4 regions of the Streptomyces sp. NPDC001492 genome follow, and region 1 is predicted to be linked to each of the others. Evidence: riboswitches for the same ligand, from Rfam matches in the RefSeq annotation. Region 1 holds a riboswitch; each other region holds the start of a gene.
What was found. A riboswitch is a leader RNA that binds a small molecule or an ion and turns the genes downstream of it on or off. The one in region 1 is predicted to bind cyclic di-AMP.
Positions count from the first base shown of each region.

Region 2: it holds a riboswitch for cyclic di-AMP, as region 1 does, so the genes downstream of both, ACWC1K_RS26685 (C40 family peptidase) here and ACWC1K_RS09510 (transglycosylase SLT domain-containing protein) in region 1, are expected to answer to the same signal.
Region 3: it holds a riboswitch for cyclic di-AMP, as region 1 does, so the genes downstream of both, ACWC1K_RS10510 (NlpC/P60 family protein) here and ACWC1K_RS09510 (transglycosylase SLT domain-containing protein) in region 1, are expected to answer to the same signal.
Region 4: it holds a riboswitch for cyclic di-AMP, as region 1 does, so the genes downstream of both, ACWC1K_RS38075 (M23 family metallopeptidase) here and ACWC1K_RS09510 (transglycosylase SLT domain-containing protein) in region 1, are expected to answer to the same signal.

Region 1 is NZ_JBSFHW010000006.1:2,645-9,831, reverse strand. Features, by position in the region: gene ACWC1K_RS09520 (CHRD domain-containing protein) at 65-1,012, opposite strand; gene ACWC1K_RS09515 (polyprenyl synthetase family protein) at 1,161-2,171, opposite strand; cyclic di-AMP (ydaO/yuaA leader) riboswitch at 2,871-3,041, shown strand; gene ACWC1K_RS09510 (transglycosylase SLT domain-containing protein) at 3,046-3,528, shown strand; gene ACWC1K_RS09505 (HAD family hydrolase) at 3,624-4,466, opposite strand; gene ACWC1K_RS09500 (FAD-dependent oxidoreductase) at 4,601-5,803, opposite strand; gene ACWC1K_RS09495 (carboxylate--amine ligase) at 5,871-7,139, opposite strand.
Region 2 is NZ_JBSFHW010000022.1:42,208-49,394, reverse strand. Features, by position in the region: gene ACWC1K_RS26695 (ATP-dependent Clp protease proteolytic subunit) at 27-662, shown strand; gene ACWC1K_RS26690 (hypothetical protein) at 670-978, shown strand; cyclic di-AMP (ydaO/yuaA leader) riboswitch at 1,392-1,525, shown strand; gene ACWC1K_RS26685 (C40 family peptidase) at 1,529-2,002, shown strand; gene ACWC1K_RS26680 (hypothetical protein) at 2,058-2,264, shown strand; gene ACWC1K_RS26675 (hypothetical protein) at 2,320-2,934, opposite strand; gene ACWC1K_RS26670 (transposase) at 2,880-3,287, opposite strand; gene ACWC1K_RS26665 (RNA-guided endonuclease InsQ/TnpB family protein) at 3,284-3,883, opposite strand; gene ACWC1K_RS26660 (tetratricopeptide repeat protein) at 4,331-7,187, opposite strand, start outside.
Region 3 is NZ_JBSFHW010000006.1:210,548-217,734, forward strand. Features, by position in the region: gene ACWC1K_RS10495 (NlpC/P60 family protein) at 1-126, opposite strand, end outside; gene ACWC1K_RS10500 (hypothetical protein) at 565-918, shown strand; gene ACWC1K_RS10505 (tellurite resistance/C4-dicarboxylate transporter family protein) at 896-1,891, opposite strand; gene ACWC1K_RS10510 (NlpC/P60 family protein) at 1,991-3,145, opposite strand; cyclic di-AMP (ydaO/yuaA leader) riboswitch at 3,154-3,305, opposite strand; gene pcrA (DNA helicase PcrA) at 3,707-6,193, shown strand; gene ACWC1K_RS10520 (M23 family metallopeptidase) at 6,225-7,187, opposite strand, start outside.
Region 4 is NZ_JBSFHW010000041.1:20,718-27,904, reverse strand. Features, by position in the region: gene ACWC1K_RS38100 (MarR family winged helix-turn-helix transcriptional regulator) at 1-461, opposite strand, end outside; gene ACWC1K_RS38095 (dihydrofolate reductase family protein) at 554-1,684, shown strand; gene ACWC1K_RS38090 (alginate lyase family protein) at 1,992-3,113, shown strand; tRNA gene ACWC1K_RS38085 (tRNA-Met) at 3,213-3,286, shown strand; gene ACWC1K_RS38080 (PP2C family protein-serine/threonine phosphatase) at 3,394-4,476, shown strand; cyclic di-AMP (ydaO/yuaA leader) riboswitch at 4,730-4,887, shown strand; gene ACWC1K_RS38075 (M23 family metallopeptidase) at 4,899-5,915, shown strand; gene ACWC1K_RS38070 (aldo/keto reductase) at 6,024-6,974, shown strand; gene ACWC1K_RS38065 (PrsW family intramembrane metalloprotease) at 7,005-7,187, opposite strand, start outside.

The DNA.
Region 1 (7,187 bases):
GGGCGGCGCCTGCCCCGACCCGTAGGGGTCGCAGGGGGAAGACGCCGCCCTGGGTGAGCTCCCGTCAGTTCTGCAGGAAGACGTAGTCCGCCCGGTACGGGACTCCTACGATCGCGCCCGGCGTGCAGGAGCCGGCCGGAGCCACTCCGCCCACCGTGTTGAGCCGCAGGATCTCGGCGGTGTTCGCGAGCAGACCGTGGTGCTTGCCGGCCTGGGTGGCCTTGAGGTCGAGCTCGGGGATGTTGCCGTCCCCGTTGGGCGTCTTGGCCAGGACGGCCCCGGTCACCGCGCTTCCGTCCGGCGCGACCCACTGCGGCGTACCGGAGTTGGGGGCGACGAAGGAGTGCCGGATGCCGCCGCCGAGCAGGGCGCCGACGTCCCGCTGGGCGAAGGCGTAGCCGCCGCCGGTGGCCGGCTTGCACTCGTAGATCTGCTTGCCCTTGATCACGGACGCCTGGAAGTTGTGCAGGGCGTCACGGAAGTCGAAGGCGGCGACGGTGACCTTGTGGAGCTGGCCGCGGACGGCTCCACCGGGGAACTCGGTGGTGTGCAGGTTGGCGTAGAACGAACCGGGGTCGGACTTGAGAGCGGCGAGCAGCCCGGCGTCCTTGACCTCGACGGTGCCGGTGACGCTGTGGCGCTTGCTGTTCTTCAGCAGGTCGGTGAAGTCGACCTTGACGCCGCCATTGGTCCCCCGGGCGCCCTGGTGGATGTGGAGCATGGTCGGTTTGCCGGTGCCGCGCCAGGTCACGGCGACGGACACCTTGTCGTCCTGCACCTTGATGAACTCGAGCGCGGCGCCGTCCTTGTCGCCGACGGCCGGACCGCCCGCCACGGGAACCTCGTTGGCCCCTCGCAGACTGGCGGCAAGAACGGTTCCCCCGGTGTCGCCGGACAGGGTCCCTCCGGCGGCGTGGGCCGGGATCACCGCGGTGGCGATCCCCCCTGCGGCGGCCACCGCGGCGGCTGTCGCCATCAGGCTCTTACGGCGCTTCGAGAACGTCGTGTTCATGCCCATGATGCTGTTTTCTCCCCGTAGACCGGCCGACACCCCCTGCGTCGGCCTTCTGGGGAGGACTACGGAAGCGATCTCATTCTGGACTCAGTCCAGATCTGTGACGTGCGTCACAGCACTCGAAGACGCAGGTCGGAGCGGCAGCTCAGCCGGCCCGATGAACCACGGCGTCGCACATCTCCATCAGCGCCAGCTTCGCATCGCACTCCGGCAGCGGGGCCAGCGCCGCTCGCGCGTCCTCCGCGTACCGCACCGTGTCCCGGCGCGCCTGCTCCAGCGCGGGATGCTCACGCAGCCCGGCGAGCGCCTCGGCGTGCCGCGCGTCGTCGCTCAGGTCGGAGTCCAGCAGCTCGCACAAGGCGATGTCCTCGGCGAGCCCCAGCCGGGCCGCCCGCTCCCGCAGTCGCAGCACCGGAAGGGTGGGGACCCCCTCGCGGAGGTCGGTCCCGGGCGTCTTCCCGGACTCGCGCGACTCGGAGGCGATGTCCAGTACGTCGTCCGCCAGCTGGAAGGCGACTCCCAGCCGCTCCCCGTACTGCGTCAGCACGTCCACGACCGTCTCGTCGGCGCCCGACATCATCGCCCCGAAGCGGCACGACACGGCCACCAGCGAACCCGTCTTGCCGCCGAGCACGTCCAGGTAGTGGTCGACCGGGTCCCGGCCGTCCTGCGGCCCCGCCGTCTCCAGGATCTGCCCCGTGACCAGGCGCTCGAACGCCTCGGCCTGGACCCGGACCGCCTCGGGCCCGAGGTCGGCGAGGATGTGCGAGGCGCGCGCGAACAGGAAGTCGCCGGTGAGAACCGCCACCGAGTTGCCCCAGCGGGTGTTGGCGCTGTCGACGCCGCGCCGCACGGCGGCCTCGTCCATCACGTCGTCGTGGTACAGCGTCGCCAGATGGGTCAGCTCCACCACCACGGCCGACGGCACGACCCCCGGCGCATACGGATCACCGAACTGGGCGGCGAGCATCACGAGCAGCGGGCGGAACCGCTTCCCGCCCGCCCGCACCAGGTGCTGGGCGGCCTCCGTGATGAAGGGCACCTCACTCTTGGTGGCTTCGAGCAAACCTTCCTCGACGGCCGCCAATCCGGCCTGGACATCGGCTTCCAGAGCCTGGTCCCGCACGCTCAGCCCGAACGGCCCGACGACGGTCACGAGGGGTCTCCTGTCTGCTGGTGTCTACTGGCGGTTACACGGTTTGTCGATAGGTCGCTGACATCACTCAAGTCAGCGTATCCGGTCACCTTTCGATCACCGATGCCACCCACCCGTCCAGCCCGGGCGGTATCGGATCACGACCGGTATGTTTTTGATCAACCGATAAGAACGGATATCTCTCGACTTGTCTATCGGGGTGTCGGCCGACCCGCCTCTCGGAGCGTCCCCGGCCCGTTCCCGGCGCGCCGCTCGGCGCGTCCCTCGTTTGCGCGAGCCCGAAACATCCTTCCCCCACGAAACGACTCACGAGGACCTCCGGATCCCGGCCCGGGGTGCTCGACGGGCGACCGTCATGACAACGACGTGCACCACACGACAGGTTCCGCTTTCGCCCTCCAATGAGGCGGTGGGCGGCTGATTGACTATGAGTTGGGGTCATTGCCCTTTTTGCCGCTTCTTGCGGACGCCGGTGACTTGACTCACACGGCACGACGGGCGCGCGGTGACGATTCCCCCGCTGCTTCCCCACCCCCGTACGCGAGTTGAGGCTTGGCAACCGCAAAGGATCAAGCGCCCCATAAGCCTCAGACCAAGGTCAATAGGCATGCCCTGTGAGCCCGACACTTGTTCCCGCCATGTGCTCTCGCATACGTTCCCGGCCTGTCGGGTGGACGCCGAATCCTGCCGCCGCCCGGGCACGACCATCGACCGACTCACTCGCACGGCAGGAGCGGGGGAACCAGGTAGGCCGCCGGACCGGGCATCCCGGTGCGGCTAGGGGTGAAGCCGCGTCGCCGTAAGGCTGCGCGGCCGGGCATCTCCCCGCCCGAACCCGACAGCTCACCTCGCAGGCGACGGAGAGGATCCCGCCATGCCTGCAACAGGTCAGCACCGCCGTCCCAGAAGCAACCGCCTCGCCCGCAAGCTCGCCGTCGCCGGTACCGGCGCCGCCGTTCTCGCCCTTCCGCTCATCGGGGCGAACACCGCGTCCGCCGCCACCCCGACCGTCGCCAACGTGAAGTCGATGGGTTACGCCGACAATCTCGACGGCTGGATCCGGGGCGCCCTCCAGGTCATGAAGCAGAACGGAATCCCCGGGACGTACAACGGCATTTACCGCAACATCATCCGCGAGTCCTCGGGCGACCCGGCCGCCATCAACAACTGGGACTCGAACGCGCTCGCCGGCACTCCGTCCAAGGGGCTGCTGCAGGTCATCGACCCGACGTTCCTCGCCTACCACGTGCCCGGCACAGCGATGAACCCCTTCGACCCGATCGCGAACATCACGGCCGCCTGCAAGTACGCTGCCGCGCGGTACGGGTCGATCGACAACGTGTTCGGTGCGTACTGAGCGTTGCGCCAGAAGTGCCGCGGTGGGCTGTCGGTCCTCTGCGGCACCATCGTGGCCGGCCGCGGAGCCGCAGAGAGATACAGCCCCGCGCCCCTTCAGGGCGCGGCCCGAACCGCGGCGAGCTCCCCGGACTCGATGAACAGTCGCTCGAGGACGACGGCGATGCCGTCGTCCTCGTTCGACAGGGTGATCTCGTCGGCCACCGCCTTGAGTTCGGGGTGGGCGTTGGCCATGGCGACGCCATGGGCGGCCCAGTCGAACATGGGGATGTCGTTGGGCATGTCGCCGAAGGCGATCGTCTGCTCAGGGCCGAGCCCCAGGTGTGCGGCGGCCAGTGCGAGGCCCGTCGCCTTGGTGATGCCGCATGGCTGGAGTTCGACGGTCCCCGGCCCCGACATGGTGACGGTGGCCAGCGAGCCGACGACCGAGCGTGCCGTCGCCGCCAACTCGTCGTCGGACAGGGCGGGATGGCGCAGCAGCACCTTGCTGATGGGTTCGCACCACAGGTCGTCGCGCCGGTCGACCCGAACCGCCGGCAGCGTCGGATGCGGCATCAGGTAGCCCGGTTCGATGAGCGTGAGTCCCTCGACGCCGTCCTGGTCGACAGCCGCGTACACCTGACCCACCTCGGCCTCGATCTTGCCGAGGGCGGTCTCGGCCAGCTCCCGGTCCAGGGTGACGGACCACAGCAGACGGTCCGCGCCCACGTCGTACACCTGCGCGCCCTGCCCGCACACCGCGAGCCCCCTGCCGCCCAGTTGGTCGAAGAGCGGCCGCACCCTGGGGGCCGGCCGGCCCGTCACGACGAGGTGCCGGGCGCCGGCCCCGGCGACCCGGGCGAGCGCGGCGAGGGACCGGTCGGACAGCGTGTCGTCGCCTCGGAGCAGCGTGCCGTCCAGGTCGGTGGCGATGAGTGCATATGCGGTGGGTGCGGCCATGATCAGAGAATACGGACAGGACGCCCCACCGACTCATCGCGAACCGGACGACGGCTGGTTGCCCCACCGCCCCTCGCCCAACTCCCTTATCCTTGGTGGCTCTTCATCATCAGGCAGGGGCCGGCGGCCCCGGCCTAGCCGTGCGCTGCCGCGAGGTGTTTGGCCAGCCTCGGGGAGGCGAACTCGGTACCGCACACGAAACGCATCACCGGGCCGTACGACGCCGCGGCCGGCAGGCCGGTGAAGTACAGGCCGGGGACCGAGGAGACGTATCCCGCGCCCAGTTTGGGTGTGCCGCGGCTCACCGCGAGACGGGTGCGCAGTTCGTGGCCGAGGAAGTCCATGGCCGCGATGTCGACCCGGTATCCGGTGGCCGCGATGACGTGGTCCGCGGACATGTCCTGGATGCGGCCCGCGTGGGTGCGCACCGTCAGCTTGGAGCAGCCGTCGGCCGCGTCCGCCCGCACGATCCGGTCGACCTCGCTGACCTGCACCTTCCCCTCGAAGCGGTCACGCAGCCACCAGGCGCCGAGCGGGCCGAGGACGCGCCGGACCAGGTAGTGGCGGGTCTCGGCCGGCAGGTAGCGGTAGGGGTGCGGGTAGTAGCTGAGGGCCCACAGGGACCAGGCGCGGCCGAAGGGCGACTCGGGGCGCAGCTTCGGCTGCTTCCACGGCGGTGCGCCGAAGGCGACCCGGCCGCGGCCACGGGAGACCACCCGCACCTGTGCGCCCGCCTCCGCCGCCAGCGCCGCCGTCTCCAGCGCGGACTGGCCTGCGCCGATCACGATCAGTTCCTTGCCGGCGTAGCGCGTGAGGTCGTGCTGCTGGGAGCTGTGGGAGACCGGGCCCGTGGGGGTGGGTCCGTCCGCCGCGGCGGTGGCCAGTTCGGGCGGCAGGTACGCGAGGCCGGACAGACCGGTCGCCACGACGACCGCACGGGCGGTGAACAACTCACCGGAGTCCAGCTTGAGTTCGAAGCCACCACCCTTGTGCCGGTCCACCGACACCACCCGCACCCGCTCCAGTTCGGGCACCAGCTTCTGCTGGAACCACTCGCCGTAGGAGATGAAGGTCTCGACGGGGATGATGTCCTCATCCGTCACCAGCCGCCTGATGCCGGCGGCGTCGCAGTAGTCGGCGAGTGTGTGGCCCTGCTGCGGCGCGTCCAGACTGGAGGCGGCAGGGGTCGACTTGAGGACCATTCCGGCGGGCATGTGGTCGCGCCAGCTGACCATGGGCTCGCCGAAGACGCGGACCGGCAGTCCGCGTGCTCGGAGATGGGCGGCGGTCGACAGGCCGAAGGGCCCGGCGCCGATGACTGCAACCGGTTGAATCACGAAGTCCCTCCCCAGGACGCTCACTTCGTCACTTCGTGTGGTTCGTCTCGGGCGGCCGACCGGCCGGCTAGCCGCCCGAACTGGTGGTGTTGCCACGGCGGTTGGTCCGCCACAGCTGGTACAGGTGCTTCGCGCCCGGCCGCACGAAGCGTGCGAGCATCGTGAGGAACGGCAGCGGGTCGTCACCCGCGAGCCAGGCCAGCTCCGTCCCGCTCGCGCGCGCCGGTGCGTGCGGCGTCGTATAGCCGCTGCGGCGGTAGGCGAGCAGGGCGGGCAGGTCGATGTTCTCCACGATGTACCGGTGGCCGGCCCGCTGTTCCCCCTCCGGGACGGAGCGGCCGGTCAGGTCCAGATGCATGGCGCGGACGACGTCCACCCCCGACTCGTTCTCGAAGAGCCGGAACTGGGCGCCCATGCGGGGGTTGAAGTCGAGGAGTTTGTACTGTCCGTCGCGCCGGTCGAAGCGCAGGTCGAGGTCGATGATGCCGGTGAAGCCGATCTGCTTGATGAAACGCGCGGCGATGTCCGCGAGTTCCGGGTTGTCGACGACGTACGCGTTGGCCGTCATGCCCGCGTGCGGCGGCCAGGAGCGCACCTTCACGCCGGTGAACATGGCCAGCGGCGTCGAGTCCTGGTCGAAGTAGGCGTGCACGATCCAATCCTCGGCGTCCTCCCTGGGCAGGTACTCCTGGAGGATCACCCCGGGGCACTCGCCCCAGTCTCGGGCGAGGCGGAGCAGGCCCTCGGGAGTGGAGATCCGCGTGGTGCCGTTCACCGCCGGCCGTTTGCGCCGTACGAACGCCTCACGGTTCTTGGCGACCACCGGGAAGCGGGCCTTCTCGGCGAATGTGACGATGTCGTCGTACGACTGCGGGAAGGCGGCCGTGGGGCTCGGGATGCCGTGTTCCATGCACAGTTCGTGCAGGCCCTGCTTGCTCGCGAGGCGGCGGGGCAGGGCGGGCTCGACCCGCGGGAACAGGAAGCGGCCGGCGAGTGCGTCCTGGTGCTCGGCGATCAGCACCGCCGCCTCCTCGTCGGTGGGGACGAGGACGGCGGGGCGGCCGATGCGGCGCCCTATGCGCAGCAGGCCCTCCACCAGACGGGCGGGTTCCTCCGTGCCGGTGGTCGGCCAGACGAAGGCTTTCTCGAGGTAGCGGGAGGAGGCGGCGGGCGTGTAACGGTCCTCGGTGATTGCATACATCGGCACGCCGAGGCGGCCCAGGCTGCGAATCGCACCGACACCGCCGTGGTGCAGCGGGTAGTCGCCGAACTTGACGATCAGGCCGGGCACTTCACGATCGGCCGCGAACGGCACACTGCGTGTGCTGCTGGCCACGGGTCCCCCCACGCGTCCCCCCTACGGACCGGACCCACCCCGTCCGTG
Region 2 (7,187 bases), on a different contig from region 1:
TTACAGACGCAGAAGGAGGGGTACCGATGACCCGACCGTCCGCCCGTTACGTCCTGCCCGAGTTCACCGAGCGCACCAGCTCCGGCACCAAGACGATGGATCCGTACTCCAAGCTCCTGGAGGAGCGGATCGTCTTTCTCGGGACGCCGATCGACGACACCTCGGCGAACGATGTGATGGCCCAGTTCATGCATCTCGAGTACCAGAACCCGGACCAGGACATCTCGCTCTACATCAACTCCCCGGGCGGCTCGTTCACCGCCATGTCGGCGATCTACGACACGATGCAGTACGTCGGCTGCGACGTGGAGACGATCTGTCTCGGGCAGGCCGGCTCGTCCGCCGCGGTGCTGCTGGGGGCGGGCACGCCGGGCAAGCGGTTCGCGCTGCCGGGGGCACGCGTGGTGATCCATCAGCCGCTCCTGGCCGAGCCCATCGAGGGACAGACCAGCGATCTGGCCATCCAGGCCGAGGAGTTGGGCCGGATGCGGGCCCGGCTGGAGGAGATGCTCGTACGGCACACGGGACGCAGCCCGGAGCAGGTCGCCGCGGACATCGAGCGGGACAAGATCCTGAACGCCCAGGAAGCCGTGGAATACGGCCTGGTGGACCGGATCATCCCCAGCCGCAAGGCCACCCTCGCCCCGCCCACCGGGCGGTGAGCGGCCGGTGCTCCCACCCGAACTCCCGCCGCTGCCCGCCCTCACGCGCGCCGAGGGCGAGTTGATCGACCGTTACCTCGACGTGGTCGACCTGCTCGGCCGCATCAACCCCGCGCAGCACGGCGACACGTATCGCGGGCTGCGGGCCGCGCAGGCGCTGGTGAGCAAGGCGGCCCAGCTGCGCGACGCCCTGGCTCTGATGCACCAGCGGGGCGAGACCGAACTGCACGCCCCGACGCTGGGGCGCGCCCTGCGGGTGCTCGACGGGGAGCGGCGGACCGCCCGGGTCACGGTGCCGCCACCGCCCCACAGTTGACGCACGTGACCGGTCTGGACCTTCCACCCCTCGGCGAAGCGTCCGGACCGGAGTTCAAACGGACCAAACGAGGTACCCCCATTCGGCGTAGTCGCGGCTCCTTTTTCGCGACCGTCAGGGTTGCGCAACGCGCCTGCCGCAAGGCCGGAATGTGATGCTCCGGTGCTGGTCCGGGCCTCCTCGGGGGTCTCAACGCCCCCTCGAACGCAGGGGTGTCCACCCGAACGGGTGAGTGGTGAGTAACGACACAAACCCCCGGTTCCATTGGGATTTTCGGACTTGTATGGGTGAAGATCCCTGTCTGACGACAAGCCCCCGCCGCAGCGGCGGGGCGATCCGGGCGGACGCCGAGTCCTGCCGCCGCCCGGATGACCGGTCGACAGGAGTGGATCGGCAGGAGTGGAGGACCCAAGCAAGACGGGTCGCCGGAACGGTCACGCCATGACCGGGTCGAGCAGCCCTTGGGGTGAAGCCGCGTCAGCGGCCGGGCAACTTCGCCAGCCCGAATCCGACAGGTCATCCTTCACAGGCGGCTGACGAAGGGTTGCGCATGACTGCGCTCAATCGTGTCCCGTCGCTGATGGTCCGGGCCGGTACGGCCTCGGCCCTCACCATCGCCGCAGTGGGCGGCTCCATCGTGGTCCCGGGCGTCGCCTCCGACGCCTCGGCAGCCACCATGGCGACGAAGGCACTCCAGATCGCGGCTTCCAAAAAGGGTTCCCCGTACAAGTGGGGCGCCAGCGGACCGCGCCGGTTCGACTGCTCAGGGCTCACGCTGTACTCGTTCAAGAAGGCGGGCAAGAAGCTGCCCCGTACAGCGGCCCAGCAGTACAACAAGACCCAGCACATCTCCGCGAAGAGCCGGAAGGCCGGAGACCTTGTGTTCTTCCACTCGGGCTCCAACGTCTACCACGTGGGCATCTACGCCGGGAAGGGGAAGATCTGGCACGCCCCGAAGACCGGGGACGTCGTGAAGCTGCAGAAGATCTGGACCTCCAGGGTCTGGTACGGCCGGGTCAGCTGACTCTCCCGCGGGGGCGACGGCAACCTGACGAGCCGTCGCCCCCGCGGGGCATGACGTGACATCAGAGGGCCGGCAGCGCTTCGAGGAGAAGCACCGCCCCCAGGGCCGCCGGCGCGACGTCAAGGTGATGCGGTCATCCGAAGGCATCGACCCAGACGACGACCTCTTCGAGCCCCAGTACGTCAGCATCGAGTACGACGACGAGGCCTTCTACGACGCGATGAACAACAGTGACGACGGGCCCGAGGAAGACGACGAATGACCCCGGACCGCCCTCGGTCCCCCGTGCCGTAGCCAGGCCATGCCCAACAACGGCGTTACGCCGATGCGGCGCCGGACGCGTCCACAGGAGGCGGCAGGGTGCGCAGGCGCTCGCGGAGATCGGCCACATACTCGGCGGGGCGGGCGGCGAGCAGGCCCTCCAGCCGCTGCAGCCGGGTGCGGGCGGTGGCGCGCAGGCGGCTCGGCGGCACCCGGTCGATGACGTCCAGGGCGCGCTGAGCGGCGTCGGACGGCTGGTCGGAGGCCTCACCCTGGGCAAGAACGAGGGTGGCGGCGGCCCATCCGGGGCTGCCGGTGGTGCAGGCGGCCGCGGAGGCCTCGGCGCGGGCGCGGGCCTGCTCGGTGCGGCCCAGCGTGAGGTGCGCTTCGGCCTGGTGCAGGGCGAGTTCGGGTTCGTCGAAGCCGAAACGCCCGGGTGCTTGGCCTGCCGGGTCGGCTTCGAGTTCGGTCAAGGCCACGTCGAGGGCGGCGGCCGCCTCCTGGTCGCGGCCCTGCTGAGCGAGGGTCGGCAGCAGCGCCCAGGCGTGGAGCTGGGCACGGATCAGACCGGCGGGGCCTGCTGCCGCGCCGCGCTCGGCGTACGCGTACGCGGCGGTCAGGGACCCGTGTACCGAGCCGCGCTGGTGAGGGCCAGTTCGAGCTTGTGCCATCCCTTGTCGAGGATGGCCCGGTTCAAGCCGCGTTTCTGGGCCACGCGTCGGCCTGGCTCGGCGATCGTGCCGGACGCCGACTTCGACATGGCGCGCGTCTTGAGGTCTTCCAGGACCACCAGCGCGTTGCGAGACGTGAAGCGATTCGCCAGGTGGGCGCAGAAGTCCGCCCGCCGGTCGATGGCTCGCCCCATGATCCGGTTCATCGCCGCGACCGTCTTACGCCGGTTCGCGCTCCCCTTCTTCTGGCGCGCGAGCCGCTGCTGAAGCCTGCGGTAGCGGGTCTTCTCGCCCGCAGTGATGAACGGCCGGTCATGGAAGTGACCAGCGCTGGTCGTCACCGCGACCCTCACGCCGCGTCTATGCCGACCGCAGTATCCGGCATCGCATGTGCAGCGGGCGCGGCCTGCTCGTCGTCCACGAGGAACGATACGAACCAGTGCGCGCCCTTGCGGCTTACAGTTGCCGACCGCACGGCCCCGCCGAGCTGACGAGACCAGCGGAAGCGCACCCATCCCAGCTTCGGCAACTTGACGCGGCCCCATTTGCGGCTGAGGCGTTCAACTTGGATCTGCTTGGCATCCGGGAACCGGAACGAGGGCGACCAGAGCGCCTTCGAACGCCAGCGGACCTTGAACGTGCCATGCCTTCGGCATGCTCGATCCACGTCCCTCAAGGCCTGCTGCAAGATGTGCGAGGGCGCAGCCTTCAACCAGTCATGCTCGCGTTTGGCGTCGGCCAACTCCGCGCATTGCGGCGCGAAGTTCATCCATCCGCCCCGATGCCGGTACTGACGCCGCTGATCAAGACCGGTGTTCCACACCGCCCGACAGATGTTGCCGAACTCCTCGCACAAAGCACCCTGATCTTCAGTGAGCGAAAGCCGGTACCTGCGGCCAGAGAGCACGGGAACACCCCCCTCGACGAAATTCACCATGGTGCGGGCCACTGACACCACAGCACACTCGGTCGCTACGCGATTCCGGCCCGCTGATGCGCTAGCCCCCGTAAGGACGGGGGCTAGCGCCCAAGAGCCCCAGCCAAATGGCCTTTCTGCCTTTCACGCTATCCCAGGCGCCGCCGCCCCGGCAGGGCGGAAACGCGGATTGCGGCAACCCGCAATACGGGCCCTGAACAGGCGCAATGACCTCTTGCTGGGCTGCGGGCGAGGCTGTGTGCATCCGGCCGGTGGCCTGGTCCTCGACGGCGGCGGCAACGTCGCCTCGGGCTCCGGCACCAAGCAGTCGACGTACGGCAGCAGCACCAATCTGCTGTGGACCTTCACGGTGCTGTGACGCCCGCGCCGGAGTGACCCGCTGCGGCGCGCTGCATGGGCTCGCGCCGCGGCGCCGTGTCGGTCCTCCCTGCCGGGCCGCAGCATGGGTCGCTTGCGTGCTCAGACGGTGGTGTCGTCGGCCGGGAGCGCCGTCAGCAGCGGGCGTGCGGCGTCCGGGGTGAGGCCGGCGGCCAGGGCCTTCTCGAGCCAGTAGCGGGCCTCGTCGGGGAGACCTTCGCCCTCGGCGATGCGACCCAGAAGCAGGAACAGGCCGGGCGGCAGGCCGACGGAGGGCGGGCCGTCGCCCGAGGGTGCCCGCCGTGCGGGCTCCTCGGGGGCGGACGAGGGCCGTACGTCCGGGGCGGGGGCGTCGCTCCTGCCCGGGGTGGTGGTGATCTCCCGCGGTCGGGTGTCCGAGCCCGCGGGCACGAGAGCCGGTCGCGAGGCGACGGGGGCGTCGCCGAGGGCGGTCAGGGCCAGGGTTCTGGCGTCCGGGTCGTCCGATGCGACCGCTTCGCGCAACCAGTGCTGTCCCTCGGCCGTGTATCCGTCCAGCATGGCCAACCGGCCCAGGATCACCAGAGCCTGGGGCCGGTGCTCCGGGTCGTCCGAGCGGGCCAGCGGAAGAAGCGTCTCGCGGGCCTCCGTGCGACGGCCGAGCCGGGCGAGTGCGCTGCCGAGGAGGCGGCGGGTCAGCGGCTCGATCGAGGGCGTGTCGGTGGCCAGTGCCCGCGTGAGGGTTTCACGGGCCTCTTCCAGGTCGTTCTCGGCGAGTTGCGTCCAGCCGAGGTGGGCGAGCGCCCGCGGGGTGACGTCCGGCTCGTCCAGGTCGAGCGCCGCCCGCAGATACGGCTGGGCCGCCGCCATGTCGCCCACCTCGACCAGGTACTCGCCGCGGCCGAGGAGCGCGACGGCCGTCGCGTCCGTCTGCCCGGAGGCGGTCGCCTCGTCGAGGAGGTCCAGGGCTGCCTCCACGTCGCCCTGCTGCAGCTTGATCGCCCCCAGATGGGCCAGGGCGAGCGGGGTCAACGACGTGGCGATCCGGCTGTCGGAGGCCAGCAGCGCCTCAAAGCGCTCGGCCGCCTCCTCCGGCCGGCCTTCCTGGGCTGCCAGCTTCGCGAGTTGGACGCCTGCGAGGTCCCTTGCCTCCTCGGAGTCGGACTCCGCGATGCGGGCCAGGATCGGGCGACCCTCTTCGGTGCGCTGCTCCTGCACGAGGAGGATGCCCAGGAACGCCTCGGCGATCTCGGCCAGTGCCGAGCCCGACCGGGCCTCCGCGGTGAACAGGGCCTCGGCGCGCCGAGTTCCGTCCTCCCGCTCGGCCAGCATCAGCGCCAGATCGATCCGGGCGACGGCCGACCAGTGCTGGTGTCCGAAGTCCATGGCCCGCTGGTAGGCGGCCTCGGCCCCCGCCCAGTCGCCGCGGGCGGCCAGTGTGTCGCCGAGCAGGTCGGCGGCGCGCGGCGCCAGATCGGGCTCGTCGGAGTCGATGATCTCGGTGAGCAGGTCCGGCCCGCGCTCGTCGCCGAGCCTGATGAACAACAGGGCGAGGTCCAGGCGGGCCATCGGGGCCCAGACCCGGTGGCCCGAGGCGATCGCGGCGCGGTAGGCGGCCTCGGCGCCCGGCCAGTCCTCCAGCGCTGTCTTCACGTCGCCCAGCAGGTCCGCGGCACGGGGAGCCTGATCCGGGTGACCGGACTCCGCGACCTCGGTGAGCGCGGCCAGGGCGCGGTCGTCGTAGCCGGCCTGGGCCCAGTACATCGCCTGGTCGGAGCGGGCGACGGCGGCCCAGCCGGGGTGGCCCGAGTCGACGACCCTCTGGAGCCGTTCGGCAGCGGCCTCGAAGTCGCCACGTGCCGCCTGCACCGCGGCGAGCAGGCCTTGGGCACGCAGCACCTGCTCCGGATTGGTGAAGTGGACGGCGCGCTCCAGGACGGCATCGGCCTCGTCCAGTCTCTCCTCCAGGCAGTACAGCCAGGCAAGGGTGACCTGGGCGTGTTCGGAGGCGAAGAGATGCTCGGACGCGGCGGCCGCGTCCAGCAGATCGCGGGCCCGGTCCAGCTCGCCCCGCTGGATGCACAGCGCACCGAGGTTCGCCTGGGCCAGTGGCACCACCAGCGGATTCCCGGAGGACAGCGCCGCAGCCAGCAGTTCGTCGGCGCGGTCCAGCTCGCCCTCGTCGAGCAGGGCCGCGCTCAGATTGACCTGGGCGAGCGGTACCGCCGACGCGATGGCGGACTGGCGTACCGCACGCGGCAGGCTCAGCGGCTCCGTGCCGACGAGGCGGGACTGTGCGCCGGAGGGCAGCGCGGCGGACGGGGCGCGCTTCGCCCGGGCCCCCGCGCCGGACATCTCGCCGCGCTGCACGATCAACCCGGCGAAACCGGACTGTGCGATCGGCACGACCTGGGAGTCTCCCGACTCCAGTGCGGATTCGAGCAGTTCCCGGGCCCGCTCGGTCTCGCCCTGGCTCAGCAGCACGCCACCCAGGCTCGCCCGGGCCAGCGGAGCCGCCTGCGGATCGCCGGACGCGATCGCCGCCTCCAGTTGCCGGCGTGCGCCGGCCATGTCACCCGTGACCTGCAGTACGGCGGCGAGGTCGACCTGGGCCAACGGCAGGACGTCGGACGATCCGGAACCCGCCGCCTCCTCCAACAGCACCTTGGCGCGCGCCATGTCCTTGAGATACATGGCCATTTCGCCGAGCATCAGCGCCGCCCAGGCCCTGACTCCGCGGTTCGTCGCATCGGTGTGGGCACGTTCCAGCGCGCCGACGGCCACGTCCTGTTCCTTCCGCGTGAACGCGGCGAACGCGACGCCGAGCAGGTGGTCGGGCGGTACGGCGCGCACGGCCCATTCCCAGGCGAACCGGGGGACCGGCGAGGTCTCCGGGTCGTCGCGGCCGTCGAGGTAGCCGGGAAGGTAGGCAAAGGCCTCGTAGCGGCGGTCGTCCCCGTCCTCGGCTCCGGCACCGCTC
Region 3 (7,187 bases), 210 kb from region 1:
CGGCTCGGCGTGCCCGGTCCCGTCGAAGCCCGTCGCGGTCGCCGCGCCCGCCACGGCGATCGTGAACGCCGTCCGGGCCGGACTGCCGCTCAGCGAGCGCCGACTGGGCCTGCGGTGCGCTGCCACGTGGACTGCCCGTCCTTTCGTAGGACCGCCCGTTCCGGGGCGGCTTACGCGTCCGGCGGCGGCCCGCACAGGGGGAGCGGGCCGCCGCCGGACCTTCTCGGCGGTGGTGGCCGACTGCCGCCCCTGGCCCGGGCGGCGGTGGGGAGCCGGTCACCTGGTGGAGGACGCTAAACCTGTCTGTGTCGGCTGGGTAACGCGATGTGCGGAAGTGCCCTCGGCGGATCGCCGGCTGACCGTATGCGGCCGTGATCCAGGACTCGCGCCGTCGACTTCACGCAGTGCGCTGACCGATGTGGCGGTTCCGGGACCCGTACGGAAGGCGGAGTGCTATGGGCCGCATATATGCAGGAGCCACCGATGGCATAGATGCAGGACCCACCGATGAAGGCCGGGGCCGGTGTCCGGCGCCCCGTGCGCCCCTGTTTAAGCTCCCGCCTCATGGACGTACTCATCCATCTCTTCGTCGGCCTGCACATCATCGGCATCGCCGCGCTCCTCGGCGGCTTCTTCACCCAGATGAAGGCGATGGGCCGCGGCGAGGCCCGCTTCGTCCCGGCGATGCTGCACGGCGCGCTGACGATGCTGGTCACCGGCGCGATCCTGGTCGGCCTCAACCAGGCCGACGACCATCACGTCAACAACATCAAGATCGGCGTCAAGCTGGCCCTGCTGATCGTGATCCTCGGCCTGGTCTATGTGAAGCGGGACGAGGAAAAGATCGACAAGAGCCTGTTCGGACTGGTGGGCCTGCTCACCACGGCGAACATCTTCATCGCGGTGCTGTGGACCTGATGCCGGCACGGGCCGCGGCGACGGCCCCCGCGGCGACGGCCAGCCACGCCGCCACCGCGACCCACAGCAGCACCTGCCCGGGCCCCCTGAGCCACGGGGCGTCGAGGGCGGCCGCGACGGACAGGACGGCCGCCGCCGTCATCCCCAGCGCGAAAACGGTCGCCCAGCGGCGCACGTCGTAGCCGCGTCGCGGCCGGACCGCCTCGGCGACGAGCAGTACGGCGTACCAGGCCAGGTCGAGTACGAGCAGCGCCGCGGTGACGGCGCGCAGCACTCCGCGGTCGTCGTCGTTCCACAGGTACAGGCGCGCGCTGTCGGCCAAGACCAGCTTCGATCCTGCGAGCGCCGAGATGGCGAGCGCGCCGCCCGCCACCCACTGGTCGCCCGGCCCTTCGGTCACCTGTCGCAGATCGAAGAGGGCCAGCACGCAGCCGTAGAGGACGAGCCCGAGCCAGAACAGCGCGAGTGCCGCGTGCGCGAGCCATGCCGACGCCCGGGCCGCGGCGAGCGTGGCGCCGAGCACCGCGAGCCCCTGCGTGGCCACGCAGCACAGGAACACCGCGCCCGGCATACGACGCCGCCAGTGCCGTGCGACCTGCACCAGCAGCAGCGGCCACAGCACGGCCCCCAGTGCGAGCAGGGCCTCCGCGAGAGTCTGCCGTCCGAGGGCGCAGAACCGGGTCCCGAGCACGGCGGTCGCCGCGACGGCGGTCAGCGCCCCCGGCGTCCCCGCCTCCGTCCGCCACTTTTCCGGTTCCCGCACCAGACGGACACCGAAGCCTGCCGCAAGCACCACCCAGGCGACACAGGCCAGGCCCAGGGCGACCCGCGACAGCACCTCGTATCCCGTCAGATGCAGTCCGAGCGACACAATGCCGGTCGCCATCACGGCGGCCCCGGCCGCCGGCGAACGCCGCGCCCACCAGGCGCGGAGGAAGGTCGGGCCGGCCTTGGGGCCGGTGCTGCCGGGCATGGGGCCGATGCTAGGGAGTGCGGCGCGGGTTGAGGGCGGGCCACGCGCGCGTGCGTCACAAACTGCCCCGCACGCGCGCGTGCTCTGCTCCCCGGTGCCTCAGGCGGGCCGCACCACACTGTGGATGATCGATGCGCCGCCGTAGTAGACCGACTCCTCGCGGACGTAGGCGCCGGGCTTCGGGGCGTGGATCATCATGCCGTTGCCGATGTAGAGGCCGACGTGGCTGATGTCGTCGTAGAAGAAGATCAGGTCGCCGGGCTGCGCGTCGGTGAGGGAGACCGTGGTGCCGGCGTTCACCTGGTCGTAGGTGGTGCGCGGAAGGTCGACGCCCGCGGCCTTCCAGGCGGCCTGGGTGAGGCCGGAGCAGTCGTAGGAGTCGGGGCCGGTGGCGCCCCAGACGTACGGCTTGCCGATCTGGGCGCGGGCGAAGGCGAGCGCCTTCTCGGCCTTGGTGGCGTACGAGGAGTCGCCGGCGGAGGTGGATCCCGAGCCCGCGGAGGAGCCGCTGTCCCGGGCCGCGGCCTCTTCCTTGGCCTTCTCCGCCGCCGCCTGCTGCTTCGCCAGCTCCGCGGCCTTGCGCGCGGCCTCCTCCTCCTTCTGCTTCTGGACAGCCGCGAGCCGCGCCTTCTCCTCGGCGGTCAGCTTCGACAGCAGCGCGCGCGCGTCGGAGAGCTTCTTCTGCACCGTGGACTTGGCGGTCTGGAGGTCGCTCTGCGTCTCGGTGAGCGTCTGAAGGCTCCTGGAGGCCTCCTCGCGCTTCTTCATCGTCGCGGACTGCTCGGTGAAGTAGTCGTCGACCGCGCTCTTCTGGCGAGAGGTCAGCCGCCCCATGAGCTGCGTCTGGTCGAAGTAGTCCTGTGGGGAGTCCGCGAGCAGGAAGGTCGCCGTGTCGGGTGCGGCGGCTCCGGTCCGGTACTGGGCCGCGGCGAAGGAACCGAGCTGCTCCCGCTCCTCGTTGAGCTTCTGCGTGCGCCTGGCGACGTCGTCGAGGAGGGTGTCGACGTTCTTGCGCTGCTTCGTGGTCTTCTCTTTGGCCGCGTTGTACTTCTCGGTGGCCGACTCCGCCTGGCGGTAGAGGTCGTCGACCTTCTTCTCGACCTCTTCGAGGCTGGGCTTGCCGTCGGCAGTGGGGGCGGCGTTCGCCGACTGGGACAGCAGGGCCACCGAGGTGAGGGCGGCCGTGGCGAGGGCGGGGGTGCGTATGCCTGCTACGCGCGTACCCGCGGGGCGCGACTTGCGGTGCGACGCCAAGGGAGGCGACTCCTTCCGTCTTCCGCCTACCGAGTTAGCTGTCGGGTTCGGGCGCGTGCTTCGGAAGGGTTGCCCTACGGTCCGTGCCTCGAAAGGGAGGACCGATTCACCCCAAGGTCGGTGTGGGTCCCCGGCTCCGGATGCGCGGCGGCGCCCCGGACTCGGCGGAGGCCGCGCGGCCCGGCGACGTTCGCCGGTGGGGGTCGTGCGGCCTGCCGGAACGGTAGCCAACTCGTGTGGCCCCTGTGAAGGATGATGTTCGATATGCCCGATACATTTTCGTGACCTTTGGTCAGCGGGCCGCACGCAGTCGTCAGTTCGGGAGGAAGCGTGGCGTCTTGTCTGTGTTTTTCCGGAGTGGCGACATCTGCCCGCTTCGGTAGCTGTCTCGGCCTGTTCAATTACGGGCTGTGACGGCACGGTTCTGGAGGGAAACCTCGCGGCCAGGTCCGGAAGAATCAGGGATTCCGCGGCCGGCGGGGGCTGGGGAGTCAGTGGATTCCGGCGATGTTCTCAGGGCGGCGGCGGGCTGTCAGTGGGGCGCCCTAGACTCGGAGAGCGATGAGCAGCCTCTTTGACGACAGCTTCCTGGCGAACCTCCAGGCCCCCCGCGGGCACGAGGAGGAACCTCCGCCGCCGCCCGAGGACGATCACGGACCGGAGCCGGTCCCGGACGATCTGTTCGGCGGGAAGTTCGACGTGCCCCCGGACCGGGAGGCCTACTACCGCAACGGCGCCCCCCGCCCGGCGATCGACCCGGCCGCGCTCCTGGACGGGCTGAACGAGAACCAGCGCGCGGCCGTCGTCCACTCCGGCACCCCCCTGCTCATCGTGGCGGGCGCCGGCTCCGGCAAGACCCGCGTGCTCACCCACCGCATCGCCTACCTCCTGGGCGAGCGGAACGTGCATCCGGGCCAGGTCCTCGCGATCACCTTCACCAACAAGGCCGCGGGCGAGATGAAGGAGCGCGTCGAGCAGCTCGTCGGCCCGCGCGCGAACGCGATGTGGGTGATGACCTTCCACAGCGCGTGCGTGCGCATCCTGCGCCGGGAGAGCAAGAAGCTCGGCTTCACCTCGTCGTTCTCGATCTACGACGCGGCCGACAGCAAGCGCCTGATGGCCCTGGTCTGCCGCGACCTGGACCTCGACCCCAAGCGCTACCCGCCGAAGTCCTTCAGCGCCAAGATCTCGAACCTCAAGAACGAGCTGATCGACGAGGAGGACTTCGCCGCCCAGGCCGCCGACGGCTTCGAGAAGACCCTCGCCCAGGCCTACGCCATGTACCAGTCGCGGCTGCGCGAGGCGAACGCCCTCGACTTCGACGACCTGATCATGACGACGGTCAACCTGCTGCGCGCCTTCCCGGACGTCGCCGAGCACTACCGCCGTCGCTTCCGGCACGTCCTGGTCGACGAGTACCAGGACACCAACCACGCCCAGTACGCGCTCGTACGGGAACTCGTCGGCACCGGCGCGCACGACGAGGACGTACCGCCGAACGAGTACGACCTGCAGCCCGCCGAACTGTGCGTCGTGGGCGACGCCGACCAGTCGATCTACGCCTTCCGCGGTGCGACGATCCGCAACATCCTCCAGTTCGAGGAGGACTACCCGGACGCGACGACGATCCTGCTGGAGCAGAACTACCGCTCCACCCAGACGATCCTCTCCGCGGCCAACGCGGTCATCGAGCGCAACGAGTCCCGCCGCCCCAAGAACCTGTGGACGAACGCGGGCGCGGGCGCCCGCATCACCGGCTACGTCGCCGACACGGAGCACGACGAGGCCCAGTTCGTCGCCGACGAGATAGACCGTCTCACGGACGCCGGCGAGACGAAGGCCTCGGACGTCGCCGTCTTCTACCGCACCAACGCCCAGTCCCGTGTCTTCGAAGAGGTCTTCATCCGCGTCGGCCTGCCCTACAAGGTCGTCGGCGGTGTCCGCTTCTACGAGCGCAAGGAGGTCCGGGACGTCCTGGCCTATCTGCGGGTGCTGGCCAACCCCGAGGACTCGGTGCCGCTGCGCCGCATCCTGAACGTCCCCAAGCGCGGCATCGGCGACCGCGCGGAGGCGATGATCGACGCCCTCGCCCAGCGGGAGAAGATCAGCTTCCCGCAGGCGCTGCGCCGCGTCGACGAGGCCTACGGCATGGCGGCGCGGTCGGCCAACGCCGTCAAGCGGTTCAACACGCTGATGGAGGACCTCCGGACGATCGTCGAGTCCGGCGCGGGCCCGGCGACCGTCCTGGAGGCGATCCTCGAACGCACCGGCTACCTCGCCGAGTTGCAGGCCTCCACCGACCCGCAGGACGAGACCCGCATCGAGAACCTCCAGGAACTCGCCGCCGTGGCCCTGGAGTTCGAGCAGGAGGCGGGCGAGGGCGAGGAGTCCCCCGGTCTCGCCGAGTTCCTGGAGCGCGTCGCACTGGTCGCCGACTCGGACCAGATCCCCGACGAGGACGAGGACGGCTCCGGAGTCATCACCCTGATGACCCTGCACACCGCCAAGGGCCTCGAGTTCCCGGTGGTCTTCCTCACCGGCATGGAGGACGGCGTCTTCCCGCACATGCGCGCCCTCGGCCAGACCAAGGAGCTGGAGGAGGAGCGGCGGCTCGCGTACGTCGGCATCACCCGCGCGCGTGAGCGGCTGTACCTGACCCGCTCCTCCCTGCGCAGTGCGTGGGGCCAGCCGTCGTACAACCCGCCCTCCCGGTTCCTGGAGGAGATCCCGGCACAGCACGTCGACTGGAAGCGGACGGGCGCCGCCGCCCCGGTCTCCTCCGGACCGGCGTCGGCCGTGGCGTCCTCGCTGTCTTCCTCGCGCTCCCGTTCGTCGGCGTCGGGTGCGTCCGGATTCGCCACGAGCCGGGCCTCCGAGAAGCCGGTGGTCTCGCTGGCCGTGGGTGACCGGGTCACACACGACCAGTTCGGACTCGGCACGGTCGTGGCCGTGAAGGGCACGGGCGGCAACGCCGAGGCGACGATCGACTTCGGCGACACCAAGCCGAAGCGCCTGCTGCTGCGGTATGCGCCGGTGGAGAAGCTGTGACAGGACCCAGGGGGCGCGGCCCCCGGGTCTCCTAAGTCGGGTCGAGCCCGTGGCTCCGCAGCCACGGCAGCGGGTCGATCGCCGAACCCCCGCCCGGCCGGACCTCGAAGTGCAGATGCGGGCCGGTCGAGTTGCCGGAGTTCCCCGAGTACGCGATCGGGTCGCCGGCCTTGACCGTCGTACCGGAGGCGACGCGATAGCTGGAGAGATGGCAGTACCACGTCTCCGTGCCGTCCTTCGCTGTCACTATCATCATGTTCCCGTACGCACTGTTCCACTCTGTGCGCACGGTGCCGTCGGTCGCGGCCATCACCGTCGTGCCGTACGAGACGGGGAAGTCGATGCCGGTGTGTACGGACATCCAGTTGATGCCGGCCTGCCCGAAGTAGGCGCTGAGCCCCCTCTGGGTGACCGGAAGGACGTACTTCGGGCGCAGCCGCTCCTTGCGGGCCGCCTCCGCTGCCGCCTTCTTCTTCTCGGCCTCCTGCTGGGCCTTGAGGTCGATGCGCTCCTGCGTACGGCTGGCCCGGTCGGCGAAGTCGTCGGCGCCGGCGGAGAGGCTCCGGAGCTGGGTGTCCAGCTTGTTGTTGGCGGCGGATGGTTTCACCGCATGTGCGTCCGACGCGGTCGTCGAGGTGCCCTGGTCGCCGGTGAAGGTGCCCACGGAGGCGGCGGCGATACCGGCCACGCCCATCACACACGCCGAGGGCACGGCGATGGTCAGCAGCGCGGACCGCTTGGCAGGCGCGCGACGGCGGGAGCGGGCCCCGCTGCGGGAGCCCGCGCGTGAGACCGGAGCCGACCTGACCTCTTCCTGCTCGTCGAGGAGCGGGGTCACCGAGGGCAGCTCTCCGGTGGCGTTCGACTGGCCGTCGTCCGGGAGGGATTCCTCGTACGCAGCGTGCTCGGCCTGCTGCTCGTGGTCGTCGGCGGTTCCGGCGGGCGCGGCGGTGCCGTCGGCCTCGGGGCCCTCGGAGTTCCACTGTGTGGCGTC
Region 4 (7,187 bases), on a different contig from region 1:
CGCTCCTCCTCCCGCTCCAGCGCCTGCACCACTCCCGAGAAGATCTCCTCCACCTGCTCGACCTGCTGCGGGGTCAGCTGGTCGAAGAGCAGCGAACGCACGGTCTCCACATGTCCGGGCGCCGTCCGCTCCAGCACGGCCATCCCCTCGTCGGTGAGCATGGCGAAGCTGCTGCGCTTGTCCCACTGGCAGTCCTCGCGCCGGATCAGACCGTCCTTCTCCAGCCGGGTCACGGCATACGTCAGCCGGCTGCGTGTGATCTTCGCCCGCTCCGCGAGATCGGTCATGCGCAGCCTGCCGTCGGGCGCCTCGGAGAGGTTGGCCAGGATGGAGTAGTACAGATGCGGCATGCCGGCGTCCTGCTGGAGCTGCCGGTCGATGGCGTCCTCCAGGAGGTGCGTCGCCGCGATGTACGCGCGCCAGGCGCGCTGCTCCTTCTCCGTGAGCCAGCGAGTCGTCATGTGACCAGTGTAGGTTTGTTTCAAACTTTAACCAAGCGTCCCGATCGCAGCCGTCGTCCCAGCCCGTCCGCCGCCGAGAGTGAGAACGTCCGATGCCGTACCCGTACGTCCTGCTGTCCGCCGCCGTCTCCCTCGACGGCTACCTCGACGACACCGGCCCCGAGCGCCTCCTGCTCTCCAGCCCGGCGGACTTCGACCGCGTGGACGAGGTCCGTGCCTCCGTCGACGCGATCCTCGTCGGCGCCGGCACGATCCGCGCCGACAACCCCCGTCTGCTGGTCAACTCGCCCGAGCGCCGTGCCGCCCGCGTGGCCGCCGGACAGCCGGAGTACCCGCTCAAGGTCACGGTCAGCGGCTCCGGCGACCTGGACCCGGACGCCCATTTCTGGCACACGGGCGGCGAAAAGCTCGTCTTCACGACCGACAAGGGCGCCGAGCGCGCCCGCGCCCTGGGCATCGCCGCCGACGTCGTCCCGCTCGGCGCCGACCTCGACTGGCGCCGCCTCCTGGAGCATCTGCACGCGGTACGCGGTGTGCGGCGCCTGATGGTCGAGGGCGGCGGCACGATCCACACCCAGCTCCTCCAGCAGGGCCTCGCCGACGAACTCCAGCTGGTCCTGGCCCCCCTCTTCGTGGGCGACCCGGACGCGCCCCGCCTCTTCGGCCCCGGCGCCTACCAGTCCGGCCGCCTGCGCCTCACGGAAACCCGCCGTATCGAGGACGTGGTCCTCATGCGCTACGAGCCCACGGCCCCCGGCACCGGCCCGCTCCCCACCGCCGCCGACCACCACTGGCTGGCCCTCGCCTGCGAGCTTGCGGCCGAGTGCCCGCCCTCGCGCACGGCCTTCAGCGTCGGCGCGGTGATCGTCGCCGCCGACGGCACGGAACTCGCCCGCGGTCACTCCCGCGAGGGAGACGACCCGGTCGTCCACGCCGAGGAGGCGGCCCTGGCCAAGCTGGACCCGGCCGACCCGAGGCTGGCGACGGCGACGGTCTACAGCAGCCTGGAACCCTGCGCCCACCGCGCCTCCCGCCCCAAGCCCTGCGCACGGCTGATCCTCGACGCGGGGGTACGCCGGGTGGTCACGGCCTGGCGCGAGCCGGACACGTTCGTCGCGGGGGCGGACGGGAGCGGGCTGCTGGCGGGGCGGGGGGTCGAGGTGGTCGTACTGGAGGAGCACGCGGGGCGGGCAAAGGCGCCGAACGATCATTTGTTGGGGTGACATTTCGCCGCCGGTCGGCATCTTCCAGCCCGTCCGGCGTGTGAGGACGAGGCCGTTCAGGCCGCAGAGCGGGGGTCTGGGGGCGGCAGCCCCCAGCACCGCCCGCCACAACCACCGCGCACCGGCCGATCGGCCCAACAGATCCTGCGCCCGACCTCCGGGAGGGCGACCCTGACCGTACCGGCCGGAGGCGATCGCGGAGGTAGAGCCAGTGAGGTCAGTTCCCAGACGTGCGGCGGCAGTTCTCCTCGTCCTCCTGCTGACGGCGCTCGTCGCCTCCTGCGGCACCGACCCGGGCACCCGCACCATGGCGAGGGCGCTGCCCCCGGGCACATCGTTCACCCACCCCGGTGTCCTCGTCAGCCAGGCCCAGCTGGACGTCGTACGCAAGAACGTCATCGCGGGCAAGCAGCCCTGGCTCCAGGCGTTCCTCGACATGCGGGACAGCAAGTACGGCTCGTACAAGTACACGGCCCAGCCGACCGCGGTCGTCAACTGTCCCTGGGGCGGCAAGGGCGCGAAGGGCTGTCTGGAGGAGCGGCAGGACGCCATCGCCGCCTACACGCAGGCCCTCCTGTACAGCGTCACCGGCGAGCGACAGCACGCCCTCAAGGCGCGGGAGATCATGGACGCCTGGTCGGCGCAGCTGAAGCGGCACACGGCGCAGGACGCCCAGCTGCAGTCCTCCTGGGCCGGGTCGACCTGGGCGCGGGCCGCGGAGATCGTCCGGTACGCACCGGGCGCCGGCTGGCCCGCCGACCGCGTACGGCGGTTCGCGGCCATGCTGCGCACCGCCTACCTTCCCGAGGTCACCAGGGACCTCCCCGACTACAACGGCAACTGGGACCTCGCGATGACCGACGCCGCCATCGGGATCGCCGTCTTCACCGACGACCACAAGACCTTCGACGCCGCCGTCAAACGCTTCCGCGGCCTGGTGCCCGACTACTTCTACCTGCGCAAGGACGGCAAGATCCCGCTCACCCCGGCCGGCTCCGACGCCAACACCGTGCAGAAGCTGGAGACGTACTGGTTCAAGGAGACGAAGTTCGAGGACGGGATCGCGCAGGAGACCTGCCGCAACTTCAAGCACGTCGGCTACTCCCTCGCCGCCACCGCGCACATCGCCGAGACCGCCTGGCACCAGGGCGTGGACCTGTACGACGACGTCAAGGACCGGCTGAAGGCGGCCCTCGACTTCCACGCCCGCTACGAGATGGGGGAGAAGCCCCCGCGGTGGCTGTGCGGCGGCAGGGTCGTCGGGAACATGGGTCCCGACCTGGAGGTCGTCCTCAACCATCTGGAGAACCGGCTCGGCACCCCCGTCCCGGCCGCCCACAAGCTGGTCGAGCAGACCCGCCCGGCCGGCACCGACGACCTCTTCGTCTCCTGGGAGACGCTCACCCACGCGGACAACCCGGCCGCCTGACGCAGGCCCCGCGCACCCCAAAAAACACAGGTGAACCAGGGCGGACGTAAACCCTGGCGCAGACAGCCCCGCGGATGGCGTATGCTGGTTACACAACGACGCGGGGTGGAGCAGCTCGGTAGCTCGCTGGGCTCATAACCCAGAGGTCGCAGGTTCAAATCCTGTCCCCGCTACTCAAGGCTCAGGGCCGGAGTCCAGTCACTGGACTCCGGCCCTGAGTGTTTCCCCCGGTCGGGCCATCCGGCTCGCCCCGCGCCGCCGTCCCGGGAAACCTTGAGGGGTGGAGCACGAGGGGCCGATCTCATACGCACGCACCTTCGTGCGGCTGCTCCCGGCGCTGCTGATCGTCGGCGGGACCTGCTACGACTACCTCACCCCGTCGCGGTTCACGGCGGGCCCCCTCTTCACGGCCGCACCCCTGGTCGCCGCCCCGCTCTACTCGCGCCGGGGGACGGTCCTCACCGGCGTCGCGACCGTCCTGGTCGTCACCGCGATCCACGCCGAGGTGGGCATCCTCCTCCAGGTCGAGGCGGTGACCGAGCTGGCCACCGTGTCGACGGTCTCCGTGCTGGCCGTCCTCATCAACCTCCTCGTCCGCCGCAGCCGCGAGGAGCTCGCCTCGCAGCGCGAGATCGCCGAGGCCGCCCAGCGCGCCGTGCTGCCCGAGCCCGCCGAGCGGATCGGCGGGTTCGCGATCGCGGCACGGTACGAGGCCGCGCAGGCGGACGCGTCCATCGGCGGCGACCTGTACGCCGTGCAGGACAGCCCGCACGGCGTACGGCTGGTCGTGGGCGACGTACGCGGAAAGGGAATGGGGGCGGTGGCCGCCGTGGCCGTGGTCATCGGGGCCTTCCGGGAGGCCGCCGAGCAGGAGGCCACGCTGGAGGCGGTCGCGCAGCGGCTGGACCGGGCGCTGGAGCGCGAGGCGACGCGGCGGGCGGGGATCGAGCTGTTCGAGGGGTTCACGACCGCCGTGCTCGCCGAACTCCCGCACGGCGAAGGCGTCGTACGCATCGTCACCCGCGGCCATCCGCCCCCGCTGCTGCTGTGCCCGGACGGCACCGTGCGCACCCTGCACGCCCGCGAGCCCGCCCTGCCGCTCGGCATGGGCGGGCTCGGGAGTTGGCCCGACCGCGCCGAGGAGACCGCGTTCCGCAGTGGGGCCACGCTGCTGCTGTACACCGACGGGCTGTCGGAGGCGCGGGACGAGCAGGGGGTGTTCTTCGAGCCCGCGGAACGGCTCGCCGGCCGGGTCTTCCACGACCCCGCGGCGCTGCTCGTCACCCTCGCGCGGGAGGTGCGCAGATACGCCGGTGAGGCCATGGCGGACGACATGGCGCTGCTCGCCGTACGACGGCCCTGACCGTCTTCACACTTCCTTCCCGTAGGTGACCGGGTGTGATCAGGTGAACCCACTCCGCATAACAACTGACATACGGTCAATACTTGTGGGGTTTCTGAGGTGCGGTCAACTCGCCCGTTTTTCGCCGTTCATGCGCCGTACGTCCAGGTCGGAAAGGTTAATGATCAAGCGGAACACCTTGGAATCGGCACCCCGGGTCTATTAACGTTCGATAACGCAGCGCGGTCGTCCCAGCCGTCACAAGAGGCGGCTCCGTGCGCACGCGCCGAATCCCGCAAGGGAACCGGGGAACCACCACCCTGGGGTGAATCGCGCTGATACAGCCGTGGCAGCACGGCAGGTATACGCGCGTAGGAGACCTTCCTGCTCCGAACCCGTCAGCTAACCCGGTAGGCGAGAAGGAAGGAAAGGAGCACGCCCACGTGGCGTCCAACCCGCCTGCCCCACAAGCCCCGTTCGTGCCGAGCACCGAGCCCTTCGGCTTCGCCGTCCGACGCACCGACGAGGGCCCCTGGGAGGAGTGGAATCCCACCGAGGACTCCCTCGCCCCGGTACGCGGCCGGCACCGCGTCGCCAAGCAGCGCGGCGGGGGACTCGCCCGCAGCTCCACGGTCCTCGGCGTCGGCGTCATAGCCGCCGTCGGCGCGGGCGGCATGGCCAGCGCCAACACCGGCAAGCCGCCGGTGTCGATCTCCATGCCCGATCTCGCCTCCGTGGGCCATGTCTTCGACGGCGGCTCCGACGCCCCCAAGGGCTCCGCGACCGCGCTCAGCGATGTCGCCACCACGTCCGCAGGCACCGCGCAGGGCGCCGGTGAGGCGCTGCGCGACCGGATCATGGCGCAGGCCGAGTCGCAGCAGGTCCAGATCGACAGCAAGAGCCAGGCGGCCACCGAGGCGGCCCTCGCCCAGCAGGTCGACGACGCCGCCGCCAAGGCCGAGAAGGAGGCCGCGGCCAAGGCCGCCGCCGCGAAGGAGAAGGCGGAGGCGGCCGCCAAGAAGGCCGCCGAGGCCGCGAAGCTCGCCGAGCTGGCCAAGCAGTTCAAGCTGCCGGTCGTGTCGTACACGATCACCGGCACCTTCGGTCAGGCCGGCTCCATGTGGTCCTCCGGCTACCACACGGGCCTCGACTTCGCCGCCCCCACGGGCACGCTCATCAAGGCCATCCACTCCGGCACCATCACCCAGGCCGGCTGGGCGGGCTCGTACGGCTACCGCACGATCCTCACCCTCGACGACGGCACGGAGCTCTGGTTCTGCCACCAGTCGTCGATCAGCGTCAGCGTCGGCCAGAAGGTCGGCACGGGTGACGTCATCGGCCGCATCGGCGCCACCGGCAACGTGACCGGCCCGCACCTGCACCTCGAGGTCCACCCCGACGGCCAGGACACCGGCATCGACCCGATGACGTGGCTGCGCAGCAAGGGCCTCAACCCCTGACACCGGTACGTTCTCCGTCCGTACCCGGAGTGCCGTAGTCCGCTTGTTTACGGGATCTTTGCGCCCGCTGCGGAAGACCGGCCTCCGGGGCGGACGTTGACGTCTGGCATGACTTCTCCTTCTCTGCGCAAGCTGGGCTCCTCCGGCCTCGAGGTCTTCCCGCTCTCCCTCGGCGGCAACGTCTTCGGCTGGACCGCCGACGAGGCCACCTCCTTCGCCGTGCTCGACGCCTACACGGCCGCCGGCGGCAACTTCGTCGACACCGCCGACTCCTATTCGTCGTGGGCCGAGGGCAACCAGGGCGGTGAGTCCGAGACGATCATCGGCAAGTGGGTCAGGGCGCGCGGCAACCGCGACGACGTGGTCATCGCCACCAAGGTCAGCCAGCACCCCGAGTTCCAGGGCCTGTCCGCGGCCAACATCAAGGCCGCGGCCGAGGCCTCCCTGCGCCGCCTCGGCACCGACTACATCGACCTCTACTACACCCACTTCGACAAGCCCGAGGTGCCGGTCGAGGAGATCGTCGGCGCCCTCGACGAGCTGGTGCAGGCCGGCAAGGTCCGGCACATCGCCGCGTCCAACATCTCGCCCGACCGGCTCCGCGCCTCCCTGGAGTTCTCCGACCGCGAGGGCCTGGCCAAGTACGTGGCCCTGCAGCCGCACTACAACCTGGTCTCGCGCGACACGTACGAGGGCGAGCTGCAGGACCTGGCCGCGCGCTACGGTCTGGCCGCCGTCCCGTACTTCTCCCTCGCCTCCGGCTTCCTCACCGGCAAGTACCGGCCCGGCACGACGGTCGACAGCCCGCGGGCGGGCGGCGCGGCCAAGCACCTGGAGTCCGAGCGGGGGCAGCGGGTCCTGACCGCCCTCGACGAGATCGCCCAGGCCCACGACGCCCCGGTCGCCACGGTGGCCCTGGCCTGGCTCGCGGCCCAGCCGACGGTCGCCGCCCCGATCGCCTCCGCGCGGACGGTGGAGCAGCTCCCGGCACTGCTCGCGGTGGGCGAGCTGACGCTCACGGACACCGAGGTCGCCCGCCTGACGGAAGCGTCGGCCTGACCCCCCTGGTCCTGTGACTGGCCTCAGGTCCTACGACCGGTACGGGTTGTACGCGGGATTCGGCACCGCCGGGTACCCGTACGCCCCGTACACCGGCCAGGGCGGCGCCGCCACCGGCACCGGGGGCGCCGTCATCCGCGCCGCGTGGTCCAGCGCCGGGCGTGCCACCTCCCGGCGCCGCCACAGCTCGTCCAGCAACTCGCGTTCCCTGAC